2 regions of the Paenibacillus sp. FSL R7-0652 genome follow, and region 1 is predicted to be linked to the other one. Evidence: a T-box and tRNA genes for the amino acid it is inferred to sense, from the RefSeq annotation. Region 1 holds a T-box; the other holds one or more tRNA genes.
What was found. A T-box is a leader RNA that pairs with one kind of tRNA and senses whether it is charged. The one in region 1 lies ahead of MKY97_RS15455 (alanine--tRNA ligase), so its partner is inferred to be a tRNA-Ala.
Positions count from the first base shown of each region.

Region 2: it has a tRNA-Ala gene. The T-box ahead of MKY97_RS15455 (alanine--tRNA ligase) is inferred to sense a tRNA for this amino acid. The anticodon was not compared.

Region 1 is NZ_CP152001.1:3,455,735-3,464,791, forward strand. Features, by position in the region: gene MKY97_RS15430 (hypothetical protein) at 1-125, opposite strand, end outside; gene MKY97_RS15435 (glycoside hydrolase family 43 protein) at 111-947, shown strand; gene MKY97_RS15440 (helix-turn-helix domain-containing protein) at 1,082-1,450, shown strand; gene MKY97_RS15445 (antibiotic biosynthesis monooxygenase family protein) at 1,597-1,938, shown strand; gene MKY97_RS15450 (hypothetical protein) at 2,468-3,319, shown strand; T-box leader at 3,447-3,690, shown strand; gene MKY97_RS15455 (alanine--tRNA ligase) at 3,766-5,637, shown strand; gene MKY97_RS15460 (TetR/AcrR family transcriptional regulator) at 5,952-6,545, opposite strand; gene MKY97_RS15465 (SDR family oxidoreductase) at 6,743-7,402, shown strand; gene MKY97_RS15470 (NAD(P)H-binding protein) at 7,442-8,086, shown strand; gene MKY97_RS15475 (DsbA family oxidoreductase) at 8,143-8,784, shown strand.
Region 2 is NZ_CP152001.1:2,082,610-2,091,666, forward strand. Features, by position in the region: gene polA (DNA polymerase I) at 1-377, shown strand, start outside; gene mutM (DNA-formamidopyrimidine glycosylase) at 438-1,283, shown strand; gene MKY97_RS09580 (MntP/YtaF family protein) at 1,414-2,178, shown strand; gene coaE (dephospho-CoA kinase) at 2,209-2,805, shown strand; gene MKY97_RS09590 (lytic transglycosylase domain-containing protein) at 2,802-3,365, shown strand; gene MKY97_RS09595 (alpha/beta-type small acid-soluble spore protein) at 3,464-3,685, opposite strand; gene nrdR (transcriptional regulator NrdR) at 3,801-4,268, shown strand; tRNA gene MKY97_RS09605 (tRNA-Ala) at 4,453-4,525, shown strand; gene MKY97_RS09610 (IS3 family transposase) at 4,865-5,485, opposite strand; gene MKY97_RS09615 (transposase) at 5,434-5,751, opposite strand; gene MKY97_RS09620 (JAB domain-containing protein) at 5,824-6,273, opposite strand; gene MKY97_RS09625 (hypothetical protein) at 6,273-6,413, opposite strand; gene MKY97_RS09630 (ABC-three component system protein) at 6,657-7,841, shown strand; gene MKY97_RS09635 (three component ABC system middle component) at 7,838-8,320, shown strand; gene MKY97_RS09640 (DUF3732 domain-containing protein) at 8,317-9,057, shown strand, end outside.

The sequences.
Region 1 (9,057 bases):
TCTTCACTGCGGACCCATCCGCCCATGTCTACGAGGGCAAAATCTACATCTATCCTTCCCATGACCTCGATCATGACGAGCCGAGCAACGATAATGGCGACCAGTATAAAATGGAAGACTATCATGTCCTCTCGATGGACAACATCAATTCCCCGGTGGTCGATCACGGCGAAGCGCTGCATCTGAGAGATATTCCATGGGCCTCTAAGCAGCTCTGGGCCCCGGATGCCGCTTATAAGAACAATACCTACTACCTGTTCTTCCCGGCACGGGATCATGACGGCATCTTCCGTCTGGGTGTGGCGGTATCAGACTCTCCGGCAGGCCCGTTCAAGCCGCAGCCGAATTATATGGAAGGCAGCTTCAGTATCGATCCGGCCGTACTGGTGGATGATGACAATCAGTCATACATCTATTTCGGCGGACTCTGGGGCGGCCAGCTGGAGAAATGGCAGACCGGGAGCTTCGTTCCGGATGCAGAAGGACCGGCTCCTGACCAGCCGGCGCTTGGACCCCAAGCTGCACTGCTTAGCGACGACATGCTCTCCTTCCAGGACAAACCTGCCGAGATATCGATTGTCGATGAAGACGGAAATCCGATTCTGGCCGGGGATGAGGACCGGAGATATTTTGAAGGCCCATGGGTGCATAAATATAACGGCTATTACTACCTGTCCTACTCTACGGGAACGACGCATAAGCTCGTATATGCGATCGGCAAGAACCCGATGGGACCATTCACGTTCAAAGGTGAGATTCTCTCTCCGGTTATCGGCTGGACAACCCACCACTCCATTGTGCAGGTTGAAGACAAGTGGTATCTGTTCTATCACGACAGCTCCCTGTCGGAAGGCGTCAACCACAAGCGCTGCGTTAAATATTCCGAGCTGAAATACAACGAAGACGGAACGATCCAGAAGATCAATCCTTATCCGGATGCCGAGTAAGCTGGCGGTTAGCGGAAACAGATTAGATTACAAGATAAAGCATAACATGAGGCAGCTCCTGACGGAGCTGCTTTTTTGATAGGAGGATCAGTTGCGTTGTTCCACCAGAAGTGTACTATAATAATGGAAATTAAATGAGAGATGGTGTTTCTCAATTGAAAACTGTTTATTGTGATCTGGAAATTACGTTAGATGTCATTGGCGGAAAGTGGAGACCTCTAATTCTGTATTACTTAATAAAAGGACCTAAACGAACCGGTGAGTTGAAAAGGCTCATACCTTCAATTTCACAGAAAATGTTAGTACAGTCATTGAGGGAGTTAGAGAGTAATAATTTGATTAAAAGAAAAATGTATAACCAGGTACCACCAAAAGTGGAATATGCAATTACAGAAATGGGCATGTCACTTGAACCCACTTTGCGAGCTCTTTGTAATTGGGGGCAGGATTATGCAGAGAAAACATGGATCAAGGATAAATATCGGAGATTAAATGTAGAATAGAATAATTTTATTTATTCTGTACTTCATCACAATTATTACTTTTTAGTTACTATATAACTTAAAAGTACGTACTATTTTAATCGTACTTCATAGTACATAATAAAACTTGTGATGAGGATGAAAATTAATAAAAGGAGTGTTTAGTGATGTCAACAAACAACAATCAAATAATTCTCAATATACGTTTTAAAATTAAGCCTGGTAAGAAAGAAGCTTTCCGTGAAAGTCTATTTGCAATGATTAGCAACTTCAAGAGTGAAGCTACCTTTGTCAATGCGATCGTCTCCGATGATCTTGATCATCCGGATGATCTTGTCATCTATGAGATCTGGCAGGGTACAAAAGAAAGTTGGATTCAACACGAACTAAACAAACCTTATCGTGCTGAGTATGAAGGTTTGCTCACCAATTTAATTGATGATAGAATCGTAAGCTGGCTTGAACCAGTCGCTGAATGGGGTAGTACACTGACGAATGTAAGACGGTAAGTTTTCAAAGGTCAGGATTATCAGCTGCATCCTTGCTGTACTTTCTAGAATTAAAGATTGAACATTTCTTCTAAAAATTGCTGATACAAGAGATAGGGATACGGAATTTGAGAAAGAGCTGCAGTGTCCAAATCATATTGATCATCTCAAGTCAACTCTGCGGCTTTCGTTAGCTAATGGAAACCTTAGTTAAAAAAGAATAAAACAGTTACGTTAAAGGAGATCCTTACGTTTCATTGTATTTCTACATTTTTATTGGTAAAATCAGTCATGAGATGCATACAAAGGAGCATAATCTTATCATGTGGATTAACCTGTAAAGATAAACAAATTAAAATATGCCTTTAAAAGTAACGATCTTTTATTTGGCATTTTTTCATTTATTCTTACAGGGTATGCAGGTCAAGGTATTTCATAAACCTATTCCGCGGATACCTATTGGTATTCGCTTTTTTATTTGATTGGGAAAACGCATCTCGAATTACTTCGTACCTGCTTATCCTCCAAATTTTTGAATGGAGGAAATTTTATGAAACCTAAATTGATTTTAATTGAGGGAATACCAGGCTTCGGGAAAACAACAACTGCTCGATTGGTCCATGAAATTCTAACGGATACGAACATTAAAACTCAGCTTTATTTGGAAGGGAACTTGGATCATCCTGCTGACTATGATGGAGTAGCTTGTTTTAAGAAAGAAGAATACGATGAATTGTTAAATAACCATGAAAAATTTAGAGATTTATTAAATAATCGTATTATTAATGAAGGCAACCATTATTTCCTTGAATATCGAAAAATGATAAATGAAGATGCGACCCAGATTCCAAATGAATTGCTAACTGCAATTTTCAGAAACGATGTTTATGAATTAACATTAGATCACAACAAGGAACTAATTACAGAAAGATGGAAGCAGTTTACTAAACGTGCCTTGAATGGTTCAGACACTTACATTTTTGATTGCTGTTTTATGCAAAATCCTATAACAATAGGAATGATCAAATATGGTGCAGCGCATGAAGATGTCGCCAGCTACATTAAAGAACTAGAAAAAATTGTAGAGAGACTTAATCCCTTATTGATTTACGTTGAACAGAATGATCTCGAGCATTCCTTCAGAAAAGCGGTTAAGGAAAGACCTAAAGAATGGTCAGAGGGTTTTATTGAATATTATACAAATCAAGGATATGGGAAAAATTTTGGTTACATTGGGTTAGAGGGAACTCTTCAGGTTCTTAAGGCAAGAAGAGAATTGGAAGAGGAAATTTTTAATAACATAAACATAGCTAAGGTAAAGGCAAACAATTCTTCATATGATTTAAATGTTTATAAGCAATGTTTAGTGGAGATTTTAACAGAACATTTTGGCTTAACCTAACTAACAAAAATGTCATACTAGATTTTCTATAAGGACAGATTGACTAATTCCCGTCCTTTCGAAAATTTAACATAAATGTTAATTGACGGAGTTAATTAAGTATGATAGCATTGGCTTAATTTAAAACAAAAAGGCTATGATGAGAAATAGTAGCTATTAGGGATCTCACAGAGAGAAGATGGTTGGTGCGAATCTTCATTGATCTAATAGTGAAGCAGTCTCGGAGCTGTGAACCGAACAGAAGAATCTTAGTAGGCTTCAACGGAGTTCCACCGTTATTCAGGAAACAGTATCGGAGAAATCCCGTACTGATCGAGTGCAGAGCAATCTGAAGTTAGGTGGTAACACGGACATAATAGTTCGCCCTAAGTTGACAAGAAACATGTCAGCTTAGGGCTTTTTTGTTTTATTGCTTAGAATAAATAATATTGATGGAGGGATTGAGCATGGTGAGAATGACACCAGATGAGTTAAGGAGATCATATGTTGATTTTATGAAAGGAATAGGGGCTAGTCATGTGCCCTCATCCAGCTTGTTACCAGAAAATGATCCCTCGACGTTGTTTACAGGAAGTGGAATGCAGCCTATGGTTCCCTATTTATTGGGGGAAAAGCATCCGATCGGTAATGATATTGCTAATATTCAGAAGTGTTTAAGGACAGTGGATATTGACGAAGTAGGAGATACGTCTCATCTGACATTTTTTGAAATGATAGGTCGATGGGAGTTTAAAGCAAATGAAAATAACTATAAGAAAAAGCAAATTGATGCCATTTGGAATTGGCATATTATCGAATTAGGAATGGATCCTGGCAGGCTGTATATCAGTGCTTTTATAGGAAGTAATGATTTGAATATACAGAAAGATACGGAAGCCATTCGAATCTGGTCAGAAAAATTTGAATCTGTGGGTATAGAACCCATCATTGAAGATGATCCCTATCAATATGGGGTATCTAGAGGTGGAAGGATATTCTTATATGATGAAAAAGAAAATTGGTGGAGTAGAGCCGGAAGTCCATTGAATATGCCTATTGGTGAACCGGGTGGGCCTGATAGTGAAATGTTCTATGATTTTGAACCAGGCGGAGATTCACTGGATCATCCTGCTTCTGCAAGCGAAAGGTTTTTAGAAATTGGGAACAACGTATTTATGTGTTACAAAAAAGAAGACATAGGATTTGTAAAAATGCAAAATCCCAATACGGATTATGGAGGCGGATTAGAAAGGGTTGCAGCAGCCCTTAATGGTGACAAGGATATTTATAATACGGCTTTCTTCCTTAATCCCAAGAAAAAATTGATGGAGTTAAGTGGTAAACAATATACTGACGATTTAAAGTCTTTTAGAATCATACTTGATCATGTGAGAGCGGCTGTTTTTTTAATTAATGATGGCGCGGAGCCAGCTAATAGTGATGCAGGGTATATAACAAGAAGGTTATTAAGAAGGGCGATTCGTGCAGGTAAAAAAATAGGTATACAAAGAAGTTTTGTGGGCGAGTTGTCTGAGGTTTATATAGATGAAGCAGCAGCTTATGAAGATTTGATCGGTAATAAAAAGAAAGTTATCGAAGTAGTAAATAAGGAAGAAAATCTTTTCCATAGAACTTTACAGCAAGGAGAATCTGAAATACAAAACCATCTTAAGAATAAGGGTAAAGTTACAGGTGCAGATGCCTTTTATTTTTACGAAACATATGGGTTTCCCTTGGAGTTAACGGAAGAGTTTCTAACTGAAAATGGTTACAGCATGGTAGACAAGGTGTCTTATATAGAGGCGGCAAAGAAACATACGGAGAAGAGCAGAACTGCTTCTGCGGGTAAATTTAAAGGTGGATTAGCTGAACATTCAACGGAAACAACAGCGCTGCACACGGTATCTCATTTATTACTTTCTGGTTTAAGGGAAGTTTTAGGTGATCATGTTCATCAACAAGGAAGTAATATTACTTCAGAACGATTAAGGTTTGATTTCAACCATGATGAAAAACTTACGCCAGAGCAACTAGCTGCGGTGGAAAAGTATGTGAATGATGCGATTTCATCAAAGGCAGTTATCTATATTTCAGAGATGCCTAAAATCGAAGCGAAAGAAAGTAATGTTGAAGGGAATTTTTGGGATAAGTATCCGGATATCGTTAAGGTGTATACAATCAAAGATAACGAAGGGAACGTTTGGAGTCGAGAAGTGTGTGGGGGACCTCATGTAGAAGATACAACAAACTTAGGACAGTTCAGTATTAAAAAAGAACAATCTTCTGCTGCTGGAGTCAGAAGGATTAAAGGAGTAATTAATAAAAAAGTGGAACAATAGCTGATATTTTAGGATTGCCATCTGTAACAACGTTATTCTGTTGGCATTTGATGATCTTGATATATTAGATGTATTTAATGACAGAAAAAACAGTCTTCCTCTTAATTGATTTCCTTTTGCTATAATTCCTTTTCCATTAAGGAACCAAGTTCTTGTCCCGTGCGGAGGACAAAAACTTGGTTCTTTGGCCTGAATGGACAAGAACATTGTGTTATTTCGAATTGAGTAGTTATCTAAGAAGTCCTAAGTGAAACTATTGTGAATGAATAAAAGCACATCTATCTCACCAGCTTCTTTCGTAACCATTGAATCACTTAATCGTTGATTGGAATACCTGCAGCTGTTAAATGTCCATGAGTTAGAATTTTTCCGAATTGAGAAGCAAGTTCATTTGGAGTATAAGAAAAATCATTTCTAACCCACCATATTACAATACCCATAAAAGTAGATGCGATATATTGAAGTAATAATTCCTTCGAAATCTTCAGGGGCGTATGATCCAAGCCATCTTCCACTGTATTTTTTATAATCTCCTCCATTTTTGATTGAAAACCATAAATTCTGTTCTCATCCAGTAAGAATGCTTTGTAAAAGGGGATATTGTCCTTAATTTTCTCCAGTATGGTTTGCATCAGTTGTTCAAGCATAGAGCCACTTATAGGAGATTTGCTGCTCGAACAAAGCTTGAGTGTACTCTTTAACTCATCTAATAATTCGTCCATTGATACATTTAACAAATCGGGTTTGTTCTGATAATGAAGGTAAAATGTATTTCGGTTAATCATCGCCTTATCGGCTATATCTTGGATCGTAATTCCTTCGTAGCCCTTTTCATTAAGAAGTTCTATAAACGCCTTTTTTATCGAGAGCTTGGAGCGAAGGATACGCAAATCGGTTTTTTTGTTCATTATGACTCATTCCCTTAACTTTTTTTGTTAGATATACGACATTTAAGTTGAAACTGTATTTTATCTCTCAAAATCAAAATTATTAAACATTGAAGGCTGACCTTTTATTCATCATAATAAACAAAAGATAAATATACAACACGTTGACCATTATTTATCTGGTTGATAATTAACTTTAACTAAAGGAGAGATTTTAGATGAAAACGATAGCGATTGTTGGAGCAGGAGCAGGTTTAGGGATGTCCATTGCAAAGAAATTCGGACAACATGGCTTCCGCGTCGCGCTTATTGCGCGAAATGAAGAAAAGTTGAACCAACTGGTTATTGAATTAGAACAATTGGGAATCGAAGCTGCTTCTTTTCAAGCGGACATATTGAATAAAGAACAAATAGAAATGGCGTTTGCAGCTATTAAAGAGAAATACGGGTTTATTGATGTTCTTGAGTACAGTCCAACGCCGAGCTTTGACTCAGTAGCGCCAACATTAGATGTAACTGAAGAAAATGCGTTATACCAATTTCAATATAATGTTTTAGGTGCTTTATCGAGTGTCAAACAAGTGCTTCCGGATATGTTGGATAAGCAAAGCGGTGCTCTGTTATTTACAACTGGAGGTGCTTCAGTCCACCCGGTTCCAAGGATGGGTAATGTCGGAATTGCAATCTCGGGACTTCGCAATTATATCTTTAATTTGAACAGCGAGCTTGCTGACAAAGGAGTTTATGCAGGTCATCTTTCGATCGGAATCTGGATGCAGCCGAATTCAGGAGTTCAAGATAAAATCGCTGATATTTGGTACGACATGTACACCAAAAAAGACAGAGTAGAAGAGTTTATAACTGAAGATAAAGTGTGAGTTGAATAATTTATTTGAAAGGAGATACAAGAAAAGAATATGAATATCACCATTTTTGGTGCAAGTGGTGCAATTGGACAACTTGTAACACAACTAGCTTTAGATCACGGAGATTTCGTTACGGCATACGTTAGGAACGCCAAAAAAATCAGCCTCAAACATTCAAACTTGAGCCTTGTACAAGGGGAACTTTCGAATAGTTCAACCATCGAGAAGGCCGTTGCCGAATCCGATGTTGTAATCAGCACATTGGGGCCGGCATCGGATATGTCACGAAAGCTTAAAGGCACGCCGATTGCTGACGGGCACGAACTGATGATTAGGGCTATGAACAAATTTAACAAAAAAAGGCTCATTACACTTGCGACGCCAGCTTTGCAATCCGATGACGATAAGAAAAACATGTCCACGATACTTCCAGGTGCCTTAGCGAAAGTTTTCCTACCAAACGGTTATGCAGAAATGAAGAAAATGGAAGGAATGATTAAGGAATCGAATCTGGATTGGACAGTCGTTCGAATTATTAATCCCAATGTAAAATATACAGGGCAGTCTTACGACTATTCATTCGGAGATAAATCGGTTAAATGGTCTGTTTCCAGAGAAAATGCTGCCCAATTTATGTACTCTGCCGCTCGTGACAACCAATTGATTAGAAAAATGCCAATTATTTATAACAAATAAGTTTAATAAGAAAGCAGCATTCACCGATTAAGGTGGTTAGTGAGGGAGGATTCAAAATGAACATCGAGATATGGTCGGATTATATTTGTCCATTTTGTTATATTGGGAAACGACGATTAGAGTCTGCACTGGAGCAATTCGCTGCTCCGAATGAAGTGTTTATTGAATATAAAAGCTTTGAACTTAATCCGCAAACATCCATGTACTCAGGCAAAAGTATGCATCAAATACTTTCTGAGAAACATGGTATGAGTCTCGAACAAGCGAAAAAGGCACATGCTGAACTTGAACAACAAGCAGCAATGATGGGTCTCGTGTATAATATCGACCAAATAAAGCCCACCAATACGTTTGATGCGCATCGTTTAACCCAGTATGCCAAATCTGTGGGTAAAGATCAGCAATTAGCAGAGAAGATGTTCTATTCTTATTACACGGACGCCAAGCTAATTAGTGATCATGATACTTTAGCAAGTATTGCAGAATCAGTTGGAATGAATAGGGACGAGTCAATGGCAGTTCTCCATGATCCATCCAAATATGCGAGCGAAGTGCGCTCAGATGAAGCCACAGCAAAACAATTAGGCATTACAGGAGCAACTTTCTTTGTCATTGATAGAAAATACGCGATATCCGGCGCACAACCAACTGAAGTATTTTTAAAGCTCTTAACCAAGCATCCCAATAAGTATTGGTAAGACAGATATATTATGAAATCATTATCGAGAACATCACAACGTTTGCTAGAACATAGACAGGCAGGATAACAATAATAGAACTCGATATTTGTCGGTGGACAAGAACATGAGCCCATTAAAATCGCTAATTTAACGGCCTTCTTGTTTTATCGGTACTGGTTCTTGTACCGAGTCGAGGACAAGAACGATGTACCGGCTTGAAGAAACTGCATTAGATGAAATAAAGTATATTTCTAAAAACCAGCTGATAATTTAAGTTCCAAAGGGTTAGTA
Region 2 (9,057 bases), 1.4 Mb from region 1:
AAATCGTGAAGGATGCACGCCGGGACGGTTATGTGAAAACGATGCTGGAACGCCGTCGTTATTTGCCTGAGATCAACGCAAGCAACTTTAATCTGCGATCCTTCGCGGAACGCACAGCGATGAACACACCGATCCAGGGAACGGCAGCCGATATCATCAAGCTGGCCATGGTCCAGATGGACGAGGCGCTGCGTGAACGCAAGCTTCAGAGCCGCATGCTGCTTCAGGTACACGATGAGCTTGTGTTTGAAGTGCCGGCGGATGAACTGGAGCTGATGAAGGAACTTGTGCCTTCGGTGATGGAAAAGGCGCTTCCGCTGTCGGTACCTCTGAAAGCAGAAGTTAGCTTTGGTGAGAACTGGTACGAGGCAAAATAGATAAGAAGGGGTCCCGCTGAGCGTCATCTTCCGTTATAATATAATGGAGGTGAGAACATCATGCCGGAACTACCGGAAGTCGAAACAGTCAGAAGAACTTTGAATCAGCTTATTGTAGGCAAAACGATTGATCATGTTACCGTTCATTTGCCGCGGATTATTCAGCGGCCTGACGATATAGAAGCATTTGCATTGGAACTGGCAGGACACACCGTGATTGGTGTTGAGCGCCGGGGCAAGTTTTTACGTATTTTGCTGGACGGGCTTGTGCTGGTCTCCCATCTGCGGATGGAAGGACGTTACGGTGTGTACCATCAGAATGAAGAGGTGGAGAAACATACCCATGTCATCTTCCACTTCACTGATGGCACCGAATTGCGTTACAAGGATGTACGTCAGTTTGGAACGATGCATCTGTTCACCGCAGGGGAGGAACTGGTATCCAAACCTCTAATGAAGCTTGGGCTTGAGCCGCTGGATGAGGCTTTTACCGTGGATGCGTTCCGTGCTGCGGTGGGCCAACGCACAACCAAAATCAAAGCGGTCCTGCTGAATCAGGCATATGTTGTAGGCATCGGGAATATTTATGTGGACGAGGCTCTCTTCCGCGCAGGTATTCATCCCGAGACGATTGCAAAGACATTAACCGAAGCACAGTTAACGGTGCTTCATGAAGCGATCGTGGCTACGCTGCAGGATGCTGTGAATGCAGGAGGCTCTTCCATCAAGTCATATGTTAACGGGCAGGGCGAGATGGGCATGTTCCAGCATCAGCTGAAAATCTATGGCCGCAAAGCGGAGCCATGCCACACCTGCGGCACGTTGATTGAAAAAAGTGTCGTAGGTGGACGCGGGACGCATTTTTGCCCGAAATGTCAGCCATCTCCACTCTCCAACTTCAACTGAATGAATGAAATGATGAAATCATAGCACCCTTGGATTCCTCCCTCCATATACTGATATGGCAGAAATAAGCGGGCATATACCCATACTGACATCATCAGTTGGCACGTACCGCACAGGGGAGGAATCCGGGGTGCTGCATCATTTTATTTCATTACTGGCGCTTGCTTTTGCAGTGAGTTTAGATGGTTTCGGAGTTGGAATTACATACGGGCTTCGGAGGACCAAGATTCCGCTCTTATCTATTGCTATTATTTCACTGTGTTCGGGATTGGTTATCGCTTTGTCCATGCAGGTGGGGGTGTTATTGTCCCATGTCGTGACACCGGGCGCAGCTTCCGTTGTTGGAGCTGTCATTCTGATTGTGATCGGTGCGTGGTCTCTACTGCAGCTGATTCTTAGACGGGGCAAAGAACGTGAGGAAGCGGAGAGTGCGGTGTCGAAGGAGAGACTGCTTCAGGAAAATGCAGCAGCGGATCCTGGGCTTGCAGCCAGAGGCAGGAATCAATTAATGGTTCTGGAAGTGCAGCCTTCTCCAACGGATGGATCGGTGGAGCGCATGGTATTTACATTGGAATTGCGTAAACTTGGCGTGGTCATACAGATTCTGCGCAGCCCTTCGAAGGCGGATATCGATAACTCAGGAAGTATCTCTGCGCAGGAAGCGATGTGGCTGGGGATTGCGCTGTCACTAGATGCGTTCGGTGCTGGGCTTGGAGCGGCATTGCTCGGTTTTCCTACGCTGTGGACGGCTCTGGTCATTGCGTTGTTCAGCGGTGCGTTTCTGTCGCTCGGTATGCATGTAGGACTTCGGTTCGCAGCACAGCGCTGGATGCAGAAGCTTTCGATTCTGCCGGCCCTGCTGTTAATGATTATGGGAATATTCAAGTTGTTTTGAGGAGTAATAAAGCTGTTATGAGGTGAGACGATGAATATAGGCTTAACGGGCGGAATCGCGACAGGCAAAAGCAGTGTTTCCGCCTATCTCGCCAGTAAGGGAGCACTGCTCATCGATGCAGATGTTATCGCCCGGGAAGTCATGGAGCCTGGGCATCCCGTTTTGGCTGCCGCTGTTCAGCGGTTTGGACAAGCCATACTGCATGAGGATGGAACGCTGGATCGGAAAAAGTTGGGGAGTATCGTTTTTCAGCACCCTGAGGAACGAAAAGCGCTTGAGGCCATTACTCATCCGGCGATCCGGAAGGAAATGCGTGAGAGAGCGGCTGCATACGAATTGAAACATCCGGACAAGCTGGTGGTGTCGGATATTCCGCTGCTGTACGAGTCGGGGCTTGAGGATGGTTTTACGGAAATTATGGTCGTGTATGTACCCCGAGCTGTACAGCTGGAACGGCTGATGAACCGCGATCAGATGAGCAAGGCTGATGCAGAAGCACGAATTGCCGCACAGATGGATATTGAACGCAAAAGAGAGCGTGCGGATATTGTCATTGATAACAGCGGTTCATGGTCCGAGACAGAGAAGCAGCTTGAATCATTTTTAACGCGTAAGGGTCTGTTATGAGAATATTGCGTAAAAAACGTGTACTGCTGATTATGTTTGTTTCCTTTGTACTTGTGTTATTTCTAAATACGAACTGGATGGCATGGTTTTATCCCATTGAATATAAGGAAGAGATCCGGGCACAGTCTCAAAGCTATGAGGTTGATCCGTTTCTGGTTGCTTCCATTATCAGGGTGGAGACCAATTTCAAAACGAGCAAAGAATCCAAGCGCGGTGCAATCGGATTAATGCAGCTCATGCCGGATACGGCAAATTGGATTTTGGAACAGGCGAAAATTCCACCCACTTCGCTGGAAGAATTAAAACATGAACCTGAGCGGAATATTCAGCTGGGCACATGGTACCTTCGAAACCTGTCAGACCAGTTTAACGGCAACGAAATTGTGATGATTGCAGCCTATAATGCCGGACCAGGGAAGGTCAGCAGCTGGTTGAAAAATGGTGTATGGGATGGCACAATCGAAACGGTGAAAGATATTCCTTTTGGCGAAACACGCCACTATGTACAACGGGTTATTTACTATTATAATCAGTATGTGAAGATCTACGATACGTTCTAGAGCGATGGCTAGTCAAAAGATAAGGAGAAGCACGGAGCAGACCGGTGGTGTACCGGCCGCCCCATGCTCCTCTGTGTAACGTATTACGATGCAGATAATTATTGGTATTGACCTGCCAATTGCTGTTCTGCAATTGTTACCAGACGCTTCGTGATGTATCCACCGATCGAACCGTTCTCGTAAGAAGTCATGTTACCTTGGTATCCATCTTGTGGGATGCTGATTCCGAGTTCTTGAGCTACTTCATATTTCATTTGCTCCAGAGCTGCGGAAGCTTTAGTTACAACCAAGTTATTGGAGTTACCGTTGCTTTGTGCCATTGCTGTTCACCTCCTCGCGGGTTGGTAAAAGTATTATGTGTCGCGAGTGCGATTTTCATAACAAGATATGCTCAGGGAATATGTGGAAAAAAGAAAATGTGGGAAGTGATTGAAGTTGAAATGTCCTTATTGTGGTTATCTGGGTACCAAAGTGCTGGACTCCAGACCAGCGAATGAATCCAAATCCATTCGCCGCCGCCGCGAATGCGAGCAGTGCGCGAGAAGATTTACAACCTTTGAAATGATCGAAGAAACACCGTTGATTGTCATTAAAAAGGATGGCAGCCGTGAAGAGTTCAGTCGCGACAAAATCCTCCGTGGATTGATTCGTGCTTGTGAGAAGCGTCCGGTATCCGTGGAAACGCTGGAGATGATGGTATCTGAAGTGGAGAAATCGCTGCGGAACACAGCCGAAGCTGAGGTAGAGAGCCGCCAGATTGGTGAGCTGTTAATGGAGCAGCTGTTTCCGGTGGATGAAGTAGCTTATGTGCGCTTCGCTTCGGTGTATCGTCAATTCAAAGACATCAACATGTTTATGAAAGAACTGAAATCACTGCTGTCCAAAGAAGATCTGGAGGACTAGAGCCGTGGGGAAAGGGAGAAGAACAATCCGGGGCTCATTCAGCCTGTAACATGAATGTTCTTCTCCATATGATTTCGGCGGTTGAAAAGGGTATTGACAGTCCAGAAGGGATTTTATATGATATAGAAGTCGCCTGTAAAAATTAATTTTAGCAGAGCTGAACAAGTTCATCATTACATATCCTGGGGCCTTAGCTCAGCTGGGAGAGCGCATCGCTGGCAGCGATGAGGTCAGGGGTTCGATCCCCCTAGGCTCCATAATTAAAAAAGCCTTTAAACACAAGGATTTCCGAGTGGTCAAGACCCCCATTTAGTAGACATTAAAAAAAGACCCTAGGTTGCAAACTGGCGTCGGTACTCTACCGGCGTCAGTTTTTTCAGTTTCCGTTGTGGCCGTTTTCGATTGTAAAAGTGGATATATGTTTCAATTTTTCTTTGTGCTTCGGCAACGGTTCGGATATGATAAGGATAGAGTCCTTCCGTTTTGAGATGCGAGAAGAACTCTCCATCGAGGCATAGTCATAACAAATTCCTCGTCGAGACATGCTGATTCGGGCGCCAACCTTTGGCAGCATGTCGTGGTAAGCTTGAGACGTGTTACTTACATCCCTGGTCGCTGTGAACGACGAGTCCGGTCACGTCTTTTTGCTTTGCAAACGCCTTTCTGAATGTACGCAGCACGAGTTCATTGTCGTTACGTTCACCTATTTCGTAAGACACAATCTCGTTATTAAACAGGTCCTTAATGGCTGAAAGATAGATCCAGCGCTCCCCCACACGATATTGGGTAATGTCTGTGACCCATTTCTGATTCGGTTGTTTAGCGCTAAAGTCTCGCTTTAAGCGGTTCTCTGCTACACGCTGCGCAGGTGCATACGAACTGTTGGGGCGCCGTTTACGACGAATCCTGGATTGAATACCGAGCATTTGCATCAGGCGGAGCACCTTTTTGTGGTTCATCCAAATTCCTTGATCTTGCCAAAGGAACAATTGGAGCTGTCGATAACCATATTTTCCTTCATAGCGATGATACGTTTGAAGCACCTGTTTTTTCGCTGTGGCAGCACGATCGATTCTTTTACGTTGTATATAAGCATAATATTCACTTCGAGACACACCAAACACATGGCAGAGTTTCTGGATCTCACCGCATGCTGCAACCTTTTCTATGATTTGAAATCTTTCTTGTTTGCTTCCTCCTTCCAGATGACCAAGCACTTTTTTAGCAACTCATTCTCCCGTTTCAGTTTTTGGACATAACGGTCTTGGTCCAAGTATTCTTTACGTCGCCCTCGCTGATCCATCAGTCCAAACTCACCTTGTTCCCGATATTTTCGCATCCAGCGTTTCATTCGTCCTGGGTCATGAATCCCCAAATGCTCATTAATCTTTCGATAAGTCCAACCCTCAACCGTGTGCAGACGAATAGCCTCATTTTTCAACGTCTCCAAATACGTTTTAAACTTCTGTCCCTGAATCGCCATAAAAATACACCCCCTAGAATTTCATCGGCTAAACCCAGGGGTTTTTCCAATGTCTATTCTAAGGGGTGCACTTCAGAGTGTTTGAAGGCTTTTTTCTTTGCCTAAATAGTGATGATTTGAAGGCGTGGTCACACATTTGGTCAAACTAAGATATTTTTTTGTGGCATTTCGGCTTTTTCGGCAGTCTTCTGGAGACAGAGTAGAGTCACCGCTCGGATGGTTATGAGCAGATATAAGAGAAGCGCTACAATGTTTAATCGCGGCACGAAAAACTTCTCTAGGGTGAACGATAGCAGTCTTGAGAGAGCCAATAGAAATATTGTCAAAGTGGAGGACTTTGTTTCTAGTATTGAGAAACAAACAAGTGTAATTTTCTTTAGTCGAAAATCCGAAGTTCGGTTCAATCAAGTTAAATGCGTCTTTAGGGGGGCGTATAGTTGTTTGCTCGTAAGTAGGGATAGTAAGGGATTTAGCTAGCTTTAACAGCCGCGCCTTGCCCATGCCGAGTCCTTTAATACTCATTAGCTGCTGCTCTGATACGTCATTAATTCAACAGTTGTCGGAAATTGATCAAATAGCTGTTGGATCGGGTAGCTGTCAGGACGTTCCGGCAAACATTCTGAAATCAGTCGTTTAAGTTCTTCATTGCGATTGGTGTTCATAAAATCTTCCTCCTTATATTGTGATGGGGGTAAAAAAGGCCGGGCACGTTTGAACGTCTCTGGCGTATTGATCGCCTCTCGCGAGGACTACCTATCTGTATAGGTATCAGGGGTATAATATATAATTCTTTAGGTCTATAATGCGACAAAATAGAACGTTTGTTTGGAAGGATGTGGTACAATCTATGACGAATTTTGTAAGAAAGAGTAGATCAAATGTCATTATTAGAGAAGGGGTGAGTTATGTCCAGAAATATACATTCTGCACAAGCATCAATGTTAGGATATCGTTTTCAGCCTCTTTATGCATTGATTGTACTTTGGAAAGAAGCGGATGACGACTCTAATGAGGTTAGCATTGAGGCCGAAGATGATATAGTTTTGAAAGGTAACTATACAAGGCTATATCAACTGAAGCATAGTACGGGAGATGCACATGAACTTACAATAAAAAACGATGGTTTATGGAAAACTCTTAGAATTTGGTCTCCTTACGCCGAGTCTGATAAACACAAGATGTATTTCGTTACAGGAGATACCATTACTCAAACCAATCCATTATATAAGTTAGTAAGTGGAGACTTAGATCGACATGACATAGTAGCTTTATTGACAAAAGAAGCCAAATTCGTAACTGAAGCTAGAGAACGAGCAGTTGCTATAAATTCTAACAAGTTACCATTTGCGAATAAGTATCCGGGTTGTAGTACCTTTTTACAACTTAGTTCAAATCAGCGGTTGAAACTATTAGAAAAGATAACGGTTCGTATAGACAACTTTAATATTTTACAGATTGAGAATAAGGTCATTGATCAATTGGATCAAATGGTAGTGAGAAAAATTCGACCTATAATTGCAAAAAGACTATTGGAGTGGTGGGACAGAAGAACACTTTCTTCATCAAAAATTACTAAGACTGAACTTTTAGTTCAGCTACAAAGTTTGATTGCGCAAATTCAGGATAATAACCTCCCAGATGATTTTTCTAAATTATCCCCAGTATCAATTTCTGGTGAGCTAGGCGGTTTTATGGAAAAGCAAATCGATCTAGTTGATGGAGGCTATAGCAGAAAGAAAAGAGCAGCGGTAACAAGATGGCGAGCAAGAAATCAACGTGAAAAATGGATAACAGATGACATATTGAATGCGTTAGAGCTTAATGACTACGATCAACTATTAATCGAGACCTGGGCTGATCGTCATGAGCCAATGAAAGAAGATTTAGAAGGTGAAGAAGATAATCTCTGTAAAAAGAAAGGTTTAGAGTTGCTTGACTGGACGCATAATGACGCACATCTTTATATAAATCCAATACGAGATGAGTGGAAACAACATTTTTTAATTCAAGGATCGTATCAACAATTATCTGAAGAATTAAAAGTAGGTTGGCACCCAAATTTTATTGAAATGCTGGGTGATAACCAATGACTTCATCGGATGTTTTTTCCATAACAAACCCTGCCTTAACATCACTTTTATTGTGGTCATTTTTAGAAGGTTTTGAGACTGGGAAAAGAAGCGGTTGCCCGTACCCTTTAATTTTTTTACCATTACCCTTGGTGCTCTCCCAATCAATTAGGGATGATTTTAAAGGCACTAATGCAGCAACTGGACTATACAGTTGGATTACTCGTCGCCAAAAAATACTAATTAACCTTGACACAAGAATCAATAAAACGGCGAGTTTAACTAGAAATGCTATTATTTTTGGTGCTTCGAATGGAATTATAATATTTGAAGCAAATGGGACTTTAAAATCTGGTAGCAAAGGAATAATGAAGAGTCGGTTAAAAAATAATTCTGATGAGATTAGAGAAATGATTGGTGCAGCAAACAAATTGGGTGTATGGTTTACCCAGATTAACTCGACATCCAGCATATTAAATAGTTTGGGGTTAACGTTATGAAAAGATGGAATATTCGTCAAATTCTATTATACAGTCACGATGATCGTAGACATGAGATTACTTTTGAAGTAGAGCAAGTAAATATTATTACTGGCGACTCTCAGACTGGAAAGTCGGCTCTCCCTGAAATCATTGATTATGTTTTAGGATCAAGCGAATGTCACATACCCACATATGTCAGACGATGTGTCTCATGGGTGGGTCTTGTTTGGAAGAAAAATGAAACTGAATTTGCAATGTTTAGAAGAGTACCACGCGCCCCATACAAATCGAGTTCTGATATGCATTTTATTAATGGACGAAATATTACTATTCCTAATCAAGCCGATGAAATTCCATCGTCGACGAATATTGCTGGGGCATTAAAAAAATTTGAGAGATTAATTGGAATTGGAGACGTACAAAGTGAAGTTTTTGGCTCACAAAGAGATCGACATACGATTTCAATAAGAAGTGCAATGCCGTATTTATTACAGGATGATAATATTATTACTAATAAAAATACGTTGATAAGAGGGCTTGATGATTACCAGAGGCTTCAGACAATTATAGATGCTTTGCCCTATTACTTTGGAATAACTGATGAGGCTACAATTGAAAAGGAGATTGAACTTAAAAATTTAAAAAAACAGTTGAAGAGGTTAGAAAAAAACAGTTCAGAAGACGAGCAAATTACGATGAGTACCAATGCCCATACTCTTTTGCATCAAGCAACACAATTGGGATTGTGTGAAGCG